One region of the Microbacterium sp. 16-032 genome, then DNA from elsewhere that is predicted to be linked to it. Evidence: predicted binding sites of a transcription regulator. Region 1 holds the regulator's gene; the other holds the start of a gene.
The links. The regulator LexA, encoded in region 1, represses DNA repair genes until DNA is damaged. The targets are predictions, from matches to a motif close to TCGAACANNTGTTCGA.
Positions count from the first base shown of each region.

Region 2: a site for LexA is predicted at 4,976-4,991, ahead of AB6V31_RS16290 (intein-containing Rv2578c family radical SAM protein). Genes of this name have one in related genera too.

Region 1 is NZ_JBFYGQ010000002.1:216,373-224,954, forward strand. It holds gene rplT (50S ribosomal protein L20) at 45-428, opposite strand; gene rpmI (50S ribosomal protein L35) at 458-652, opposite strand; gene infC (translation initiation factor IF-3) at 700-1,395, opposite strand; gene AB6V31_RS04695 (DUF1844 domain-containing protein) at 1,579-1,995, shown strand; gene AB6V31_RS04700 (SseB family protein) at 2,521-3,321, opposite strand; gene priA (bifunctional 1-(5-phosphoribosyl)-5-((5-phosphoribosylamino)methylideneamino)imidazole-4-carboxamide isomerase/phosphoribosylanthranilate isomerase PriA) at 3,305-4,051, opposite strand; gene hisH (imidazole glycerol phosphate synthase subunit HisH) at 4,098-4,748, opposite strand; gene hisB (imidazoleglycerol-phosphate dehydratase HisB) at 4,745-5,359, opposite strand; gene AB6V31_RS04720 (histidinol-phosphate transaminase) at 5,356-6,450, opposite strand; gene AB6V31_RS04725 (LysM peptidoglycan-binding domain-containing protein) at 6,497-6,847, opposite strand; gene lexA (transcriptional repressor LexA) at 7,106-7,795, shown strand; gene AB6V31_RS04735 (prolyl oligopeptidase family serine peptidase) at 7,918-8,582, shown strand, end outside.
Region 2 is NZ_JBFYGQ010000009.1:477-9,058, reverse strand. It holds gene AB6V31_RS16305 (S8 family serine peptidase) at 1-2,298, opposite strand, end outside; gene AB6V31_RS16300 (LCP family protein) at 2,505-3,746, shown strand; gene AB6V31_RS16295 (M15 family metallopeptidase) at 3,748-4,869, opposite strand; gene AB6V31_RS16290 (intein-containing Rv2578c family radical SAM protein) at 5,000-7,135, shown strand; partial or broken gene AB6V31_RS16285 (DEAD/DEAH box helicase) at 7,274-8,582, opposite strand, start outside.

The DNA.
Region 1 (8,582 bases):
AACGGGCGCCCTCCGGAGAGGACGCCCGTTTCGGAAGACGTGTCTTACGCGGTCTTCGCCGCGTTGACGTCGGTGGGCAGCGCAGCCTTCGCGGTCGCGACGAGCGACGCGAACACGGCGGGCTCGTTCACGGCGAGCTCGGCGAGCATGCGACGGTCCACCTGCACACCCGCGAGGCCGAGGCCCTGGATGAAGCGGTTGTACGTCATGCCGTTGGCGCGCGACGCGGCGTTGATGCGCTGGATCCACAGACGACGGAAGTCGCCCTTGCGCTTGCGACGGTCACGGTACGCGTAGACCAGGGAGTGGGTGACCTGCTCCTTGGCCTTGCGGTACAGGCGCGAACGCTGACCGCGGTAACCGGACGCGCGCTCCAGGATGACGCGACGCTTCTTGTGGGCGTTTACTGCCCGCTTGACTCTAGCCATTTCTCATTCTTCCTAACGTGCGTCGGCGCTCAGAGGCCGAGGAGCTTCTTGGCGACCTTGGAGTCACCCTTGGCCAGGACCTGCTCCTGGTTCAGGCGACGGGTGCGCTTGGAGGCCTTGCCCTCGAGGTTGTGGCGCATGCCGGCCTGCTGCTTCATGAGCTTGCCGCTACCGGTGAGCTTGAAGCGCTTCTTGGCGCCCGAGTGGGTCTTCTGCTTCGGCATCTGTCTTCCTTCGTTGGGGTTCCCGGCGGAGCGGGAGTCGGGGAGCTTTACTCGGCGGACGCCGGGGCAGCTTCGTCTGTGGGTGCCGATTCGCCTCGAGCGGCACTCCGCGCGGCTTCACGGTTCGCCGTGCGCTGCGCGTTCTGCTCGGTCTTGACCTCGGACTTGTTCTTGTGAGGAGCGACCACCATCACCATGTTGCGGCCGTCGATCGTGGGGTTCGACTCGACGGTGCCGAACTCGGCGACGTCTTCGGCGAACTTGCGAAGCAGACGGACACCCTGCTCGGGACGCGACTGCTCGCGACCGCGGAACAGGATCATGGCCTTCACCTTGTCGCCCGCCTGGAGGAATCCCTCGGCGCGCTTGAGCTTGGTGATGTAGTCGTGAGCCTCGATCTTCAGACGGAACCGGACCTCTTTGAGGACGGTGTTCGCCTGGTTACGACGCGTCTCTTTGGCCTTCTGAGCGGCCTCGTACTTGAACTTGCCGTAATCCATGATCTTGACCACGGGCGGCTTCGAGCTCGGCGCGACCTCGACCAAGTCGAGGTCCGCTTCCTGGGCCAGGCGCAACGCAGCTTCGATTCGGACGATGCCGACCTGCTCGCCGTTGGGTCCGACGAGACGGACCTCCGGGACTCGGATGCGCTCGTTGGTGCGGGGATCGCTGATGCGGAACTCCTCTTTTATACGGGTGGTGGCCGCCGCGATCCGTCGGAATCGCGGGCGAAGAGGAGACACGCCACCCGGCACAGTGCTTTCGGCACCGGCTTCTGCACCCAGGCAACCCCGTGCGAAACGGAGCGGAGTGCGGGAACCCGGTAGCCTGGAGCGGCAAGCGCGGGTGGGATGTGATCCTCTTTCGTACGGAGTGAAACACTCCGAAGCCCGCCAAAGTCTAGCAGAGAGATTCACGTGGACACGATCCCCTCCGACCAGCCCGCCGACGACCAGGGCGCACACCGCCACGGAGCCGAGGACGAGCGCCTCGCCCGCTGGGAGGAGCAGGAGCGCGCCGCGTCCTCCGCCACCCGCGACATCGCCGATGTCCCCGCCGTCGAAGTCATCACCACCGCGGCCGTCCACCTCATGAGCGCCGCCGCCGTGAAGACCGGACTCGCCGACGACCCCGGCCAGCAGCTCGACCTCGACGAGGCCCGCAAACTCATCAACGCCCTCGCCGGACTCATCACCGCCGGAGCGCCCGAGATCAGCGACATGCACGCGCGCTCCCTGCGCGACGGCCTGCGCTCGCTGCAGCTGGCCTTCCGCGAGGCGTCGACGATTCAGGATCCGATCGGTAAGGGGCCGGGCGAGAAGTGGACGGGTCCCGTCACGTAATTCTGTCGTTCTGGGGTACCGGACTACGGGGGTGCCCCTTCCCAAGTCGAGAGCGGGGCCACTACCCCGATCGACTCGGGAAGGGGCACCCCCTTCGTCCTGTGCCGCAGGCCACCTCCACCGTGACACCCGTGGGGGTATGAGGGGGCCCCTTCCTAGGTTGCCCTGAGGAGGGGGCATTCCTCCGCCCTCTCCCGCCGCAGCTCACATCCTCCGTGACACCCGCAGGGGTATGAGCGGTGCACCTTCCCCTACCGACTCGGGAAGGGGCACCCCCTTCGTCCTGTGCCGCAGGCCACATCCTCCGCGACACCCGTAGGGGTATGAGCGGGGCCCCTTCCCCGATTGTCTTGGGAAGGGGGCATCACTGCGCCCTGTGCCGCAGGCCACATCCTCCGTGACACCCGTGCGGGTATGAGCGGGGCCCGTGCGGCATGAGGACAGGGGACGCCATGCGAACAGGCGCTTGGCGGGCGGATCGGCCTGTTCTCGACGCGCCGTCCTGTTCTGGTGACGGCGCCGCGATCAGGCCTCCGTGCTGCGGTGGAGCTTGACCGTCAGGGAGTCGACGAGGACGGCGATGCGATCGTCCGCCGACCAGCGCCGGGCGAGGCGCGCCAGCGTGGCATCCAATTCCTCCTGCTCGAGGCCCGACATGAGCTGAAGGTGCACGACGAGCTCGGGTCCGCGCAGACGACCGGTGGGGTCGCCCGACTCGACGGCGAGATCGAGGACCGCCAGCTCTCCGGCGATGCTCTCCTGCAGGCCGGTGAAGATCGACGGCGACGTGTGGGCGGGCTCCCAGGTCTCGCCCTGCGCGATCGCCCACACGGCGGGGCGGCGGATCACGAACTCCGTCTCGGACGCGGGATCGATGACGATGAGCTCGGTGTCCTCCGAGGCCGCCGCCAGTGCCGTGCGGCGCCCGTCGGCCGGCACCGGTCGTGCGGCGGCATCCCACGTCTGCAGCGCCGTCACCGACGTGAAGACCGGGAGCACTTTGCGACCGTCGGGAGCGGCGACCGTCACGATCGACAACTCCTGGGTCTTGTCGACCTCGAGGCCGTGCGCTCCGACGCCGTGGTCGCCCTTCTCGGCGACGAGCGGGATCAGCAGACGCGCATCGCGATAGGCGTCGACGATGGCGCGGGCGTCCCCCTCGCCCGCGCGGAACGCCAGGAGCGCGGCCAGCAGCGCGGGGTCGGCCGAACCGTCGTCACCCGAATGCGGGTTCGCCTGGAAGCTGCGGCCCTCCCACGGAACCCCCGCCGAATCCGCGTGGGCTCCGTGGGCGTGGTCGTGCGGACCGTCAGTGTCCGGCGACATCCAGCGCCTCGGCCAGGGTGAACTGGCCCGCGTAGAGCGCCTTGCCGACGATCGCGCCCTCGACACCCAGCGGAACGAGGTCTCGCAGAGCCGCGATGTCGTCGAGGCTCGAGACGCCGCCGGAAGCGACGATCGGCTTGGGGGTGCGCTGTGTCATCTCACGCAGCAGCTCGATGTTGGGGCCGCGCAGCGTGCCGTCCTTGGTGACGTCGGTGACGACGTAGCGGCTGCAGCCGGCGTCCTCGAGTCGATCGAGCACGGTCCACAGGTCGCCGCCCTCGCGGGTCCACCCGCGGGCCGCGAGGGTCGTTCCGCGCACGTCGAGGCCCACGGCGATCGCCTCGCCGTAGCGGTTGATGACGTCGGCGGCCCACTCCGGGTTCTCGAGGGCCGCGGTGCCGAGGTTGATGCGGCTCGCGCCACTCTCGAGGGCGGCCTCGAGCGAACGATCGTCGCGGATGCCGCCCGAGAGCTCGACCTGCACGCCCTTGACCTGCTTGATGACCTTGCGCATGACGCTCGCGTTGCTGCCGCGCCCGAAGGCCGCGTCGAGGTCCACGAGGTGGATCCACTGAGCGCCCTGGCGGGCGAAGTCGGCGGCGGCGTCGACGGGGTCGCCGTAGCTGGTCTCCGTACCGGCCTCACCCTGGGTCAGACGGACGGCCTTGCCGTCGGCGACGTCGACCGCGGGAAGCAGCACAAGTTCGGGCGTGGACGCGAAATCGTTCATGGCTCCTCGCACCCTTCGGCGCATCTCGCCGAGCCGGGGCACGAGGTCACACAGTAGTCGTGCGCAGGCCGTCGATCCAATTGGACAGGAGCCGGATGCCGGCTTCGCCCGACTTCTCCGGGTGGAACTGGGTGGCCGACAGCGGACCGTTCTCGACCGCGGCGATGAACGGCGAGCCGTAGGTGCACCACGTGACCGAGGGCTGCGGGAACGGCGGAGTCACCTCGAGCGACCACTCCTGCGCCGCGTAGGAGTGCACGAAGTAGAAGCGCTCGTTCTCGATGCCGTCGAACAGGCGAGATCCCTCACCCGCGCTCACCGTGTTCCAGCCCATGTGCGGCAGGACCGGCGCCTCGAGTTCGGCGACGGTTCCGGGCCACTCCCCCAGACCCGTGGTGTCGGTGCCGCGCTCGATGCCGCGCTCGAACATGACCTGCATGCCCACGCAGATGCCGAGCACCGGCCGGCCACCCGCCAGACGACGGTCGATGATCTCGCCGCCACGGCTGTCGTTCAGGGCCCCCATGACCGCGCCGAACGCCCCGACACCGGGGACCAACAGCCCGTCGGCGTCGAGAAGCAGACCGCGGTCGGAGGTGAGGCGCGCATCGGCGCCGGCTTCGACGAGCGCCTTGACGGCGGAGTGGACGTTGCCCGAGCCGTAGTCGAAGACCGCGACGACGGGTTTACTCGTCACAGCGCGCCCTTGGTGCTCGGAATCCCGTCGACGAGCGGGTCGAGGGCCTTCGCCTGTCGGAACGCGCGGGCGAGCGCCTTGTACTCGGCCTCTGCGATGTGGTGGGGGTCGCGTCCGCCCAGGACGCGCACGTGAACCGTGAGGCCGGCGTGGATTGAGATCGCCTCGAACGAGTGACGCACGAGCGAACCGGTGAAGTGACCGCCGATCAGGTGGTGCTCGAAGCCCGCGGGCTCGCCGGTGTGCACGAGGTAGGGACGACCGCTGATGTCGACCACGGCCTGCGCGAGGGCCTCGTCGAGCGGCACGAGCGCGTCTCCGTAACGGGCGATGCCGGACTTGTCGCCGAGCGCCTGACGAATGGCCTGCCCGAGCACGATCGAGGTGTCCTCGACCGTGTGGTGGGCGTCGATGTGCGTGTCGCCTGTGGAGCGGACCCGCAGGTCGGTCAGCGAGTGCTTCGCGAACGCGGTAAGCATGTGGTCGAAGAACGGCACGCTCGTCGAGATGTCGCTGACGCCGCGGCCGTCGAGGTCGAGCTCGAGCTCGACGCGGGACTCGCTCGTCTCTCGCGTGATCGATGCGGTGCGGGGCGAGGCGGGGCCGGTCATGATCGCGATCCTACCGAGGCCAGCGCGTCGAGGAACGCGGTGGTCTCGTCGGCCGTGCCCGCGGTCACCCGCAGGTGGTGGGCGATGCCAACGTCGCGGATAAGGACGCCGCGGTCGTAGAGCGCCTTCCATGTCGCCGCCGGGTCTTCGACGCCCCCGAACAGCACGAAGTTGGTCCACGACTCGTGCGCCGTGTACCCCAGCGCCGACACCGTCGCCGAGATCCGGTCGCGCTGAGCGACGATCTCGTCGACCATCGACAGCATCGTCTCGGCGTGGCTCAGCGCGGCGGTGGCGGCCGCCTGGGTGAGAGCGCTCAGGTGGTAGGGCAGGCGCACCAGACGCAGGGCGTCGACCAGCGCGGGATCGGCCGCGAGATAGCCGACGCGGGCACCGGCGAAGGCGAAGGCCTTGCTCATCGTGCGCGAGACGACCAGACGAGGGCGGTCGGGCAGCAGCGAGACGGCCGAGGGCTCGTCGCGCGGAGCGAACTCCTCGTAAGCCTCGTCGACGATCACGATCCCGTCCGTGGCGTCGTAGACCGCTTCGACGACATCGAGGCGCAGCGGAGTGCCGGTGGGGTTGTTCGGGGCGCAGAGGAACACGATGTCGGGTCGCTGTTCGCGCACCTGCGCGGCCGCCGACTCGGGAGACAGCGAGAAGTCGTGCTCTCTCTCACCCGCGATCCAGCGGGCCCCCGTGGCCCGCGTGAGGATCGGGTACATCGAATACGTGGGCGCGAAGCCCATCGCCGTCCGGCCGGGACCGCCGAACGCCTGCAGGATGTGCTGAAGGACCTCGTTCGAGCCGTTCGCCGCCCAGATCTGGTCGGGGTTGAGGCCGTGGCCGAGGTAGCCGGCGAAGGCCTCGCGCAGACCGGTGAACTCCCGGTCCGGGTAGCGGTTGACGTCGCGGAGCGCCCGGGCGACGGCATCCAGAATGTCGTCTGCAACCTCGGGCGGAACGGGATGCGTGTTCTCGTTCACGTTGAGCGCCACGGGCAGTGCTGCCTGGGGAGCTCCGTACGGGGTCATGCCCCGCAGATCGTCGCGAAGAGGAAGGTCGTCGAGGCGTACGGTCACCTCACCCATCGTAGGCGTCGAGAACGGTCGAGGCGCGCGAGCGGGGGGTCTGCGCTCAGGCCGCGGGAGCGTACTCGGCGGGGATCGCGATGCGCTGTCCCGCCGAGACGGAGCCGCCGGGCAGGGCGTTGAGACGCGCGATCTCGGCGACGACATCACGCGGGTCGGCGGACGGCGCGACGTCTTCGGCGATGGACCAGAGGGTTTCGCCGCTCATGACGGTGATCTCGGTGAACGAGCCGGCGGGAGCGCCCGCGTCGCCGGAGGCGAGTGCGGATCCGCCGCCGACGATCGCCACGGCGAGCACGGCGACGATGGGGAGGGAGACGAGGAACGCCACGACGCGACGACCGCGCGCGGTGATGCGCAGGCGGGTGGACGGGGCGGTGAGGGCGATGCTGCTCATAATGTGCTCCTTGGTGGGGAGAGATTCGCACCCCGCCCTCGGCCGGGAGGACGGCGGTGCGAATCTGTATTCCGAATCTATCTTCGAACCTGTTCGAGTGTCAACACCTCGTGTATCGGAGACGAATCGAACGCGACACGCGCGAGGCTCCGTGTCATTCGGGTCGTCGACCGGATACGGTTTCGACACGGAGACCTCATCACCAACCTCCGACATTCGAATTTCCGCCGTGATTTCCGCGGCGCGAGGGGAGCACAGATGACCGACGCGACGACCGCCGCCGGGCGCGAGCGGCCGCAGACCCGGCGGCGGAAGAACCTCAGCGACAAGCAGCTGGCGATCCTCGAAGTGATCCAGCGTTCGATCGCGCGGCACGGCTACCCGCCGAGCATGCGCGAGATCGGCGACGCGGTCGGGCTCAAGTCGCTCTCGAGCGTCACGCATCAGCTGAACCAGCTGGAGCTCAGCGGCTACCTGCGTCGCGACCCGGGTAAGACGCGTGCGATGGAGGTCCTCATCGACCTGCCCGGCGCCGCCGCCGAGAATCCCGCCGACGCCGCCCCCGCCCTGGGCGACGCCGCCCTGGTGCCACTGGTGGGTCGCATCGCCGCCGGAGTGCCGATCACCGCCGATCAGCAGGTGGAGGAGATCTTCCCCCTCCCCCGTCAGCTCGTGGGCAAGGGCGACCTGTTCATGCTCAAAGTGTCGGGCGAGTCGATGATCGACGCGGCGATCTGCGACGGTGACTGGGTCGTCATCCGTTCTCAGGCGACCGCTGAGAACGGCGAGATCGTCGCCGCGATGCTCGACGGCGAGGCGACGGTGAAGACGTTCCGACGCCGTGACGGTCACACCTGGCTGCTCCCCCGCAACAGCGCGTTCGAGCCGATTCTCGGCGACGAGGCCGTCGTCCTCGGTCGCGTCGTCGCGGTGCTGCGTACCGTCTGACGCGCACGGCTCGAGGCCGGATGTCCACCGAGGGGTGGCATCCGGCTTCTTCCGTTCCGTCGCGAAAGCCGCGACGACCGCGCACCCGGGCGGATGTCGGAGGCCCTGCCTAGGGTGGAGTCATGGCTGACACCCTCCCTTACGGTTCCTGGCCCTCCCCGATCACGCCCGAGTCCGTCGCGCAGTCATCGCCGCGCGTCGACGGGGCCCGACTCGTGGGCGACGAGATCTGGTGGGGCGAATCCGTCCCGCACGAGGCGGGTCGCGTCGCGGTGAAGCGTCGCCGCACGGACGGCTCGGTCGAGACGGTGCTCCCGGCCCCCGCCAACGCCCGATCCGCCGTGCACGAGTACGGCGGAGACGCCTGGACGGCGTCCGACGACGGCGAGCTGTACTACGTCGAGAAGAGCGACCAGCGCGTGTACGCGCTCCGCCCGGGCGAGACCGCGCGCCCCCTCACTCCCGCCGACGACGCCGTCCGTCACGGCGGCCTGAGGTGGGAGCACGGCGTCCTCCTCGCCATCCGCGAGACCCACGGCTCCTCCCGCGTCCCCGACCGCGCGATCGTGCGCATCCCCCTCGAGGGGCCGGTCGAGGTGCTCGCCGAGGGAAGCGACTTCCTGGCGCAGCCCGCCCTCTCCTCCGACGGCCGCCGCCTGGCGTGGGTCGCGTGGAACCACCCCGACATGCCCTGGGACGCCACGAGCCTCCGCGTGGCCGACCTCGAGACGGGCTCCGTTCGCGACATCGCTGGCGGCGAGCGCCGTGCGCCCCTGCAACCCGTCTG
Region 2 (8,582 bases), on a different contig from region 1:
CGCGTCCGTCCGCGAGAAGGTCACGGTGAACGTCTTCTGCTCGCCCGCCGCGGCGAACTCGAGCGTGGCCGGCTCGACCGTGGCATCCACTCCGGGGACGTCGATGGATGCCGAGAAGGTCCCGGCCCTCGTCGAGGTGACCGTGCGCGTGATGGTCTGCGGCTTCGCGAGCGAGCCGATCGAGATCGACGCGAGGTTCAGGTCGCTGCCGTCGATCGGGGCGACGCCGAAGTCCTCGAGGCCCTTGCCCTGGAGGAACGCCGCCCAGTCCGCCGGACCGTTCAGGTACAGCAGACCCGGATCGAAGTACTTCGTCGGATCGACGTGGCCCGCGCCCTGCGCGAACGGGTCCTGAGCCGGAGCGCCCTCGACGTCGACGGTGTCGTACGCGGTGGTCATCATCGCGGACTTCACCTCGGCCGGAGCCGCCAGCGGGCGCTCGCCCAGGTAGAGGGCCCCGAGGCCCGCCACGTGCGGCGACGACATCGACGTGCCCGAGAGGAACTCGAACGTCGGGGTGGCGCCGGGCGCGTTGGCCGCCGCCGCGAGGATCGCGACACCCGGAGCCGACACGTCGGGCTTCAGGATGTCGCTGCCGTCGGCGAGCATCGGTCCGCGGCTCGAGAAGCCCGCGACCTGGGGCGTCGGTGTCGTCTCGCCCGTGACGTTCTCGCCGACGAGGGTCGCGGTGGCGTCCGCCGTCCCGCGCACGTAGGCGAGCAGAGCGTCGCGGTAGCGCGCGTCGATGTGCACGGTGGGCACCGAGTGGAAGTCGTTGTCGACCGAGGCCGGCGTGACGTTGACGAGGATCATGCCCACGCCACCGGCATCCTTCACCGCCTGCGACTTCTCGATGCGCGCGTTCTGACCGCGATCGCACACGACGATCTTTCCGGCAGCCTTCGCGGGATCGAGCGATCCGATCAGGCACAGCGCCGCGTTCGCGGGATCGGCTCCGGATGCCGCGATGTCGCCGGCGTAGACGACGGGTGCCGTCACATCCTGACCTTCGCGCACCGACACCGATGCTCCCGCGGCCTGGAACCCGTCGGGCAGCTTCACGGTTCCCTCGTAGGTCGGGATCGTGGATGCCGCGACGGTGGTGTACCAGGGCGAGGCGTGGTCGGCGGTCGAAGCGCCGGGTCCGGAGTTGCCGGCCGAGACCGAGACGAAGACGCCGGCCGCGGCGGCGTTGAAGAAGGCCTGGTCCTCGAGGGAGAGCGTGGTGGTGGCCGCGCCTCCGCCGATCGAGTAGTTGATGACGTCGACGCCGTCGGACACCGCGGCGTTGATCGCGCCGAGCAGGTCGCTCAGAGCGCAGACGTCGTCGGTGGTGACGAGCGGGTCGGGACCCGCCCAGCACGCCTTGTACGCGGCGACCTTGGCCGCCGGGGCGACACCCGAGATCGCACCGAAGTCGATGCCCTCGACGCTCGCGTCGACTTGGTTGTTGCCCGCCGCGGTGCTGGCGGTGTGGGAGCCGTGCGCGTCGCCGTCGCGGGGCGAGCGGTAGTCCGCCTCGAAGGTGAAGCCCGTGGCGGCGGCACCCTGGTCGAAGTACCGGGCGCCGACGAGCTTGGTCGAGTAGTCCGAGAGCGACCACCCGTTGCCCTCGGCCACGCGCGGGGAGCGGAAGTCGGTGCCGTCGCCCTTGCGGAAGACGACGTCGTTGCCGTCGAGGTACGGCTCTGAACCGGCGGTGGTGCCCAGCGGCTCGCCCGCGAAGGCGGGGTTCTCGGGCGCGATGCCGGTGTCGACGACACCGACGACGACGCCCTCGCCGGCCGAACCGATGCCGCCGATCTTCTGCCAGACACCGTTGTCGCCCTCGAGGCCGAGGAACTCGGTCGAGGGGACGGCGACCGGGTGGCGGATCTCGTCGGGGACGACCTTCTGCACGCCCTTGGTCGCGGCGAGCTTGGCGGCCTGGTTCGGGTCCATGCTCGCGCTGAAGCCGTTGACGGCGATCGTGTAGGTGGCATCGGGGCGGACGCCCGCCTCGTCGGCGACGTTCTGCTGACGCTCCTCGAGGAAGGCGGAGTACTTCCGCGCCTGCGGGGAGTCGGCATCGAGCCGCGCCTCGTCGGACTTCGTGGCGTCGAGGCCCGGCTCGCCGCCCTCGTACGTGGCGACGGGGGCCTCGTCGAGGACCACGATGTACCGGCCCGTCGCGGATTCGATGGGTGTGGGAGGCGTCACCTCCTCGCCCACGTCGGCAGCCTGAACGGCTGTGGCTCCGGCAACGGTGAACAGTCCGGCCAGGGAAATGGCCGCGACCGAACGCAGGGTTCGACCCATCGTGCGCTCCAAACGGGGGGATGAATTGAGCGATCTGCGCGACATCGGTGGCGCGCGTTGCACAAACATAACTCAGAGAGGTTTCATCACCAACGTTCAGTTTGGACGGGGTCCGAAAACGGCGACCCTCGCCTCGCCCCCCCTGTCGTCGCGCCGGGGTCCCGGCATCCGGTCCCCCTAGACTCGACGAAACCCGAGGAGGAGCCATGCCCCGGCGCCGTCGCACCGTCGCGCAGCACGCCCGCTTGCCTTCGCCGAACCCGTTCGGCCAGCTCGCGAAGCTCCTCGCCGTCGCCGCGGTGGTCGGCACCGTCGCGGTGATCGGAGTCGTGTCGTACACGGCGTACGACCTCACCGCCGACTTCGTCGAAGAAGCCGTGGTCGTCGAGAATCAGCCGGCCGTCCCGCCCGACCTCGGGGCGCTCTCGGGCGGCGTGAACATGATGCTCGTCGGCATCGACGAGTGCGAAGAAGAGCTCATCGCCCTCCTGGGTGACCGCTGCGAGGGTGCGGACGCGGGCGGACGCCTGAACGACGTGAACATCCTCGTGCACATCTCGGAGGAACCCCGGAAGGTCACGGTCGTCTCGTTCCCGCGCGACCTCATCTTCGACGCCCCCGCGTGCGACACCGCCGACGGGGGCCGCTTCGGCGGCGGCACCCTGCAGATCAACGAGCTCTACACGTACGGCGGACTCTCGTGCGTGATCACCGCCATCGCCGATATGAGCGGCCAGCAGATCCAATTCGGCGCGATGGTCACCTTCGGCGGCGTCATCGAGATCACCAACGCGATCGGCGGCGTCGAGATCTGCCTCGCGAGCGACATGCGCGATGCGAACACGGGCATCGACTGGCAAGCGGGACCGCGGACCATCCAGGGCCTCGAGGCGCTGCAGTTCCTGCGCACCCGATACGGAGTGGGCGGCAGCGACCTGGCCCGCGTGAGCAACCAGCAGCAGTACATGTCCCGCCTCGCGCGCAAGCTCGTCAGCGAAGAGGTGCTGTCGAACCCCTCGACGGTGCTGCGCTTGGCCTCGACCGGCCTTCGGAACGTCACGCCGACGCAGAGCCTCACGAACCCCCTGACCCTCGTCCAGGTCGCCTCCGCGGTGAAGGACGTGCCCTTCGAAGACATCGTCTTCGTGCAGTACCCGACCGTCGAGGCCCGCTCGGATGCCAACCGCGTGGCGCCCGACTACGCCGCGGCCGAGGTGCTCTGGGATGCATTGCGCGAGAACCGGTCGATCGAGGTGACCGGAGGAGTGGCGGTCAACGACGGCACGGTGATCGCCGAGCCGGCCCCCGGAGAACAGCCGGCGCCGACGGAGGGCCCCGCGCCGGAGCCCGGCGAGGTCGATCCGAACACGGGAGCAGTCGCCCTCCCGCCCGCCATCACCGGATCGAGCGCCGCGCAGCAGACCTGCAGCGGCGGCGTCGTGAACTGAGTCAGTAGGTCGGCGCCGCAGGCAGCCCGAAGAACTCCTCGAGGGTCGTGAAACCGCCCTCGTGGTAGGCCCGGGCGAGCTCGGGACCGATGTAGCGCAGGTGCCACGCTTCGGGCTCGTACCCGCTGACGCTCTCGCGCCCTTCGGCGTACCGCGTGATGAAGCCGAACTCCCATGCGTGATCGCGCACCCACGCGCCCTGCGGAGACGCCGCCACGTCGTCGAGCGTCTTGCACGAACCGTTGCAGGGGACGATGTCGACGGCCATCCCCGACTGGTGCTCGCTGAAGCCGGGCCGCGCGCTCTCGCGATCGGCCTCGGCGACGCCCCCGACCGCCACGCGCCCGGCGTAGGTCGACTTCTGCGTCGTGTACGAGCGGTAGGCGCTGAGGTAGCCGATCTCACCGACGCCGGCGGCGGATGCGGCCTTCACGAGCGAGGTGAGCGCGCGCGCGGCGGGGGCGCGCAGAGCGGAATCCTCGAGGGCGCGGACGTCTGCGGGCATGACCAGGTCGCCGGGCTGGTAGTCGACCGGGTCGTACGGACGCTGCTTGTTGACCACGAGCCACTCGCGGTTCGGGTCGGAGAGCGAGACGCAGGGGGCGATCCCGGATGCCACCGCTGCGCGGAACGCCTGCCCGCCCCCCGCCGCGTCGATGACTGCGGCGTCGTCTCCCGCGGCCAGCGCGGAGGTGAAGGCGGGGTCGTCGCACGGGGTCGCCGTGGCGGCGACGGCCGCGAGCTGCGGCACGGGGATTCCGTCGTCCGCGACCACCGGGGGGCCGGCGATCTGCGCGACGGCGTCGGTGGACCCGTCGGGCCCGCCTCCCGAGGCGGCGGCCCCGATCGCCACCACGCAACCGGCGACCACGACGGCGGCCGCGGCGACCACCGCCAGGCGGCGGCGCAGGAGGACGGGGGCGAGTCGACGGATGCCGCGGGGCTCGGACTCCCCCGCCTCGGGGGCGTCGTCGTCTCGCCGCAGAGCCCGACGGGTCGGAGGCGCTGCGGCGGAGTCGTCGCCACCGGGAACGACGGGAAGGGTGAGGGCCGCGGTCGCGAGTCGCTCGGCCTCCGCGCGCGCGGCGCGGCGGGGCGAAGTCTCGGGGTCGTGGCTGGTCACGCTTCCATTCTCGCGGGTGCATCCTGAACGGTCGACCCGGGTGGAGGCGAGGTCGCGGGTGCTCGACCCTCTCCGCGAACGACTCGGGTGCCGTGTTGCCGATTCGTCGAACATGTGTTCGACTGTTCGCATGAGATGGCAGGGACAGCAGCTGGGGGTGGAGGACACCGCGGCACTCCCGGGCATGGAGCGCATGGACGGCCTCGTGCGGTCGGTGACCACGCCGGAATTCGCCGGAATGACATTCCACGAGGTGCTGTGCAAGAGCGCGTTGAACCGCGTGCCCGGCGTCTCGGCCATGCCGTTCGACTGGACGGTGAATCCCTACCGGGGGTGCAGCCATGCGTGCTCGTACTGCCTCTCCCCGGACACCCTCATCCTGAAAGCGGACGGCCGCCAGGTCCCGCTGTCGGAGATCCGCGTCGGAGACGAGATCATCGGCACCGAGCAGGGAGCGCGATATCGCCACTATGTCCGAACAACCGTTCGCGCGAAATGGACCACTCGCAAACGCCTCCATCGCGTCACCCTCGCTGATGGAACCGAGATCGAGGGCAGCGCAGACCACCGGTTCCTGACGGAACGCGGGTGGAAGCATGTCACCGACTCGCCCCTCGCGGGCGAACAGCGCCCTCGCCTCACGGTGTCGAACCGTCTGCAAGGTTTCGGAACGGGCGCCCGCCCCTACGCACAGGCGATGGGTCCCGACTGGCGCCAGGGGTATCTGACGGGCATGGTGCGCGGTGACGCGATGATCCTTCACAAGACCTACGACGACGGAAACCGAGTCCGCGCGATTCACCGGTTCCGACTCGCCCTCGCCGATCGCGAAGCGCTCGACCTCTCGAAGGAGCTTCTCGAGCAGATCGGCATCGTCACGATGGTCCGGCCCTTCCCCGTGCCCGCGCATCGCCGACCCATGACGGCTCTGCACACGGCCAAGATGCGGGATGTTGCGCGCATCGAGGACTACACCGCGATACCGAGCACACGAAGTCGGGATTGGATGGCGGGCTTCCTCGGGGGCATCTTCGACGCGGAGGGCTCGAGTTCGCGCGGGATCGTGCGAATCAGCAATGCGAATGAGGAGCTCCTCGCGCTGACGGAAGAGGCTCTCGCCGCGTTCCACTTCGATGCTGTTCGCGAACCCGCCCGCCCGAACGGCGTGTCCTACATCCGTCTTCGCGGGGGGCTAGCCTCGCGGCAGCGCTTCTTCGATATCGCCCGGCCGTCCATCACCCGCAAGGTCGACGTCTCAGGGACAGCGGTGAAGACCAGCTCGGACCTGAGGGTCGTCAAAGTCGAAGACATCGGCTACGACATCGACATGATCGACATAACGACGGGTACCGAAGACTTCATCGCGAACGGGGTCATCAGCCACAACTGCTTCGCTCGGAAAACGCACGAGTACCTCGACCTGGATTACGGGGCCGACTTCGACTCGCAGATCGTGGTGAAGGTGAATGTCGCCGAGGTACTGCGCACCGAGCTGCGCCGGGGGTCATGGGCGCGCGAACCCGTGATGCTCGGGACGAACACCGACCCCTACCAACGCGCCGAGGGGCGGTACCGCCTCATGCCCGACATCGTCGGGGCTCTCACCGACAACGGCACACCGTTCTCGATCCTCACCAAAGGGACGTTGCTGCGGCGCGACCTCCCGCTGCTGACCGAGGCCGCACAACAGGTCACGGTGTCGTTGGCCATGTCGATCGCGGTCTTCGACGACGCGCTCCAGCGTTCGATCGAGCCCGGGACCCCGAGTGCCGAGGCGAGGCTCGAGACCGTGCGCGCGGCTACCGCCGCGGGCTTCCGCGTGACGGTGTTCCTCATGCCCGTCATGCCGCACCTCACCGACTCGGTCGCGGCGCTCGACGACGCCCTGGCCCGCATTCGAGCCGCCGGCGCGGCGCGCGTCGTCTACGGCGCACTCCACCTGCGGCCCGGCGCGAAGCAGTGGTTCTTCGAGTGGCTCGAGCGCGAGCATCCGCACCTGGTCTCGTCGTACCGGGGGCTGTACCCGGGTGTCTCGACCTCGGCACCGAAGGCGTACCGCACGTGGCTCGGCAAACGCATGCGCCCCCTCCTGCGTATGCACCGGCTGGACGGGTGGGACGAGGACGACCACCCGCGCGGCCGGCCCCAGCCCGGCCTCGCGGCACGCACCGCGCCGGCGAGCAGCCTCGGACCCGTGCGAACGGTCGGGGTCTCGGCATCCACTCGTCCGCGCGTCGCGCCCGCGAGCGAGCCGACGCTCTTCTGAGGGCCTCGCTCCCCGACATCTCACGCAGGAGCAGCCCGCTCAGCATCGTGCCCGCTCGGCTCGCGCGAGCGTCGCGTCTCCGCGCCCGCGATGCACGAAACCCCCGCCGCGGTCGCGACGGGGGTTTCGAGAGGCGGGTTACGCGTCGACGTTCGACAGCTGACGACCCGAGAGCTCCTCGAGCACGTCGTCGCCGAGCGCGGTCTCTTCGAAGGGAGCCTGGATCTCGGCCCGGTCGAGCAGCTCGGTCATGCGACGACGACGCTGGCGCGTGATCAGGGTGACCACGGTGCCGGCGCGACCGGCGCGGCCGGTGCGGCCCGAGCGGTGCAGGTACGTCTTGTACTCGTCGGGGGCGTCGGCCTGGATGACCAGGTCGATGTCGTCGACGTGGATGCCGCGGGCGGCGACGTCGGTGGCGACGAGCACGTTGACGCGACCCGAGGTGAGCTTCTCGAGGTTGCGCGTGCGCTTCTGCTGGTTCAGGTCGCCGTGCAGCGCCACCGCCGCGATACCGGCGTCGTCGAACTGCTCGGCGAGCATCTCGGCGTACGCGCGAGTGCGGGCGAAGACGAGGGTCTTGCCTTCGCGGTCGACGAGCGAGTCGAGGATCTGCGCCTTGTCACGGTGCTCGATGACGAGAACGCGGTGCTCGATGGTGCTCGAGTCCTGATCCTCGCCGGCGACCTCGTAGACGGCCGGCTCGACGAGGAACTCGTCGACGAGGGCCGCGACCTCGCGGTCGAGCGTGGCCGAGAAGAGGAGCTTCTGGCTGTCCTTCTTGGTCGCGCGGAGGATGCGCTGCACGGGCTCGAGGAAGCCGAGCTCGCACATGTGGTCGGCCTCATCGAGGACGGCGACCTGCACCTGCGAGAGGTCGAGCTTGCCCTGGTTCAGCAGGTCTTCGATGCGTCCGGGGGTGCCGATGACGATGTCGACGCCCTTCTTGAGCGCACCGACCTGGCGCGCCTGGGGCACGCCGCCGTAGACCTGGGTGGTGAACAGGCCCACGCTGCGCGCGAGCACCTGTACCGTGCGGTCGATCTGCAGGGCGAGCTCGCGCGTGGGGGCGAGGATGATCGCCTTGGGGGCGCGACCGAACTCGCGGCGCTGACCCGCCTGCGAGCGCAGGATGCTCTCGACCAGCGGCGCACCGAAAGCGATGGTCTTGCCCGAGCCGGTGCGGCCGCGAGCGAGGACGTCGCGTCCCTCGAGGATCGGAGCGACCGTGGCCGCCTGGATCGGGAACGGGCTGGCCGCGCCCAGACCGGCCAGCGCGCGGACGAGGTTGTCGCCCAGGCCCAGCTCGGCGAAGCCTGCACCGGTCACGGTCGCGGCGTCCACGGCCTCGGCCTGCAGGCGCTCGTGCACGACGTCGACGCGCTGCTCGTGCTCGGCGGAGCGCTGCGGGGTGTTGTTCCAATCGCTACGGCTCGGGCCGTCGTTG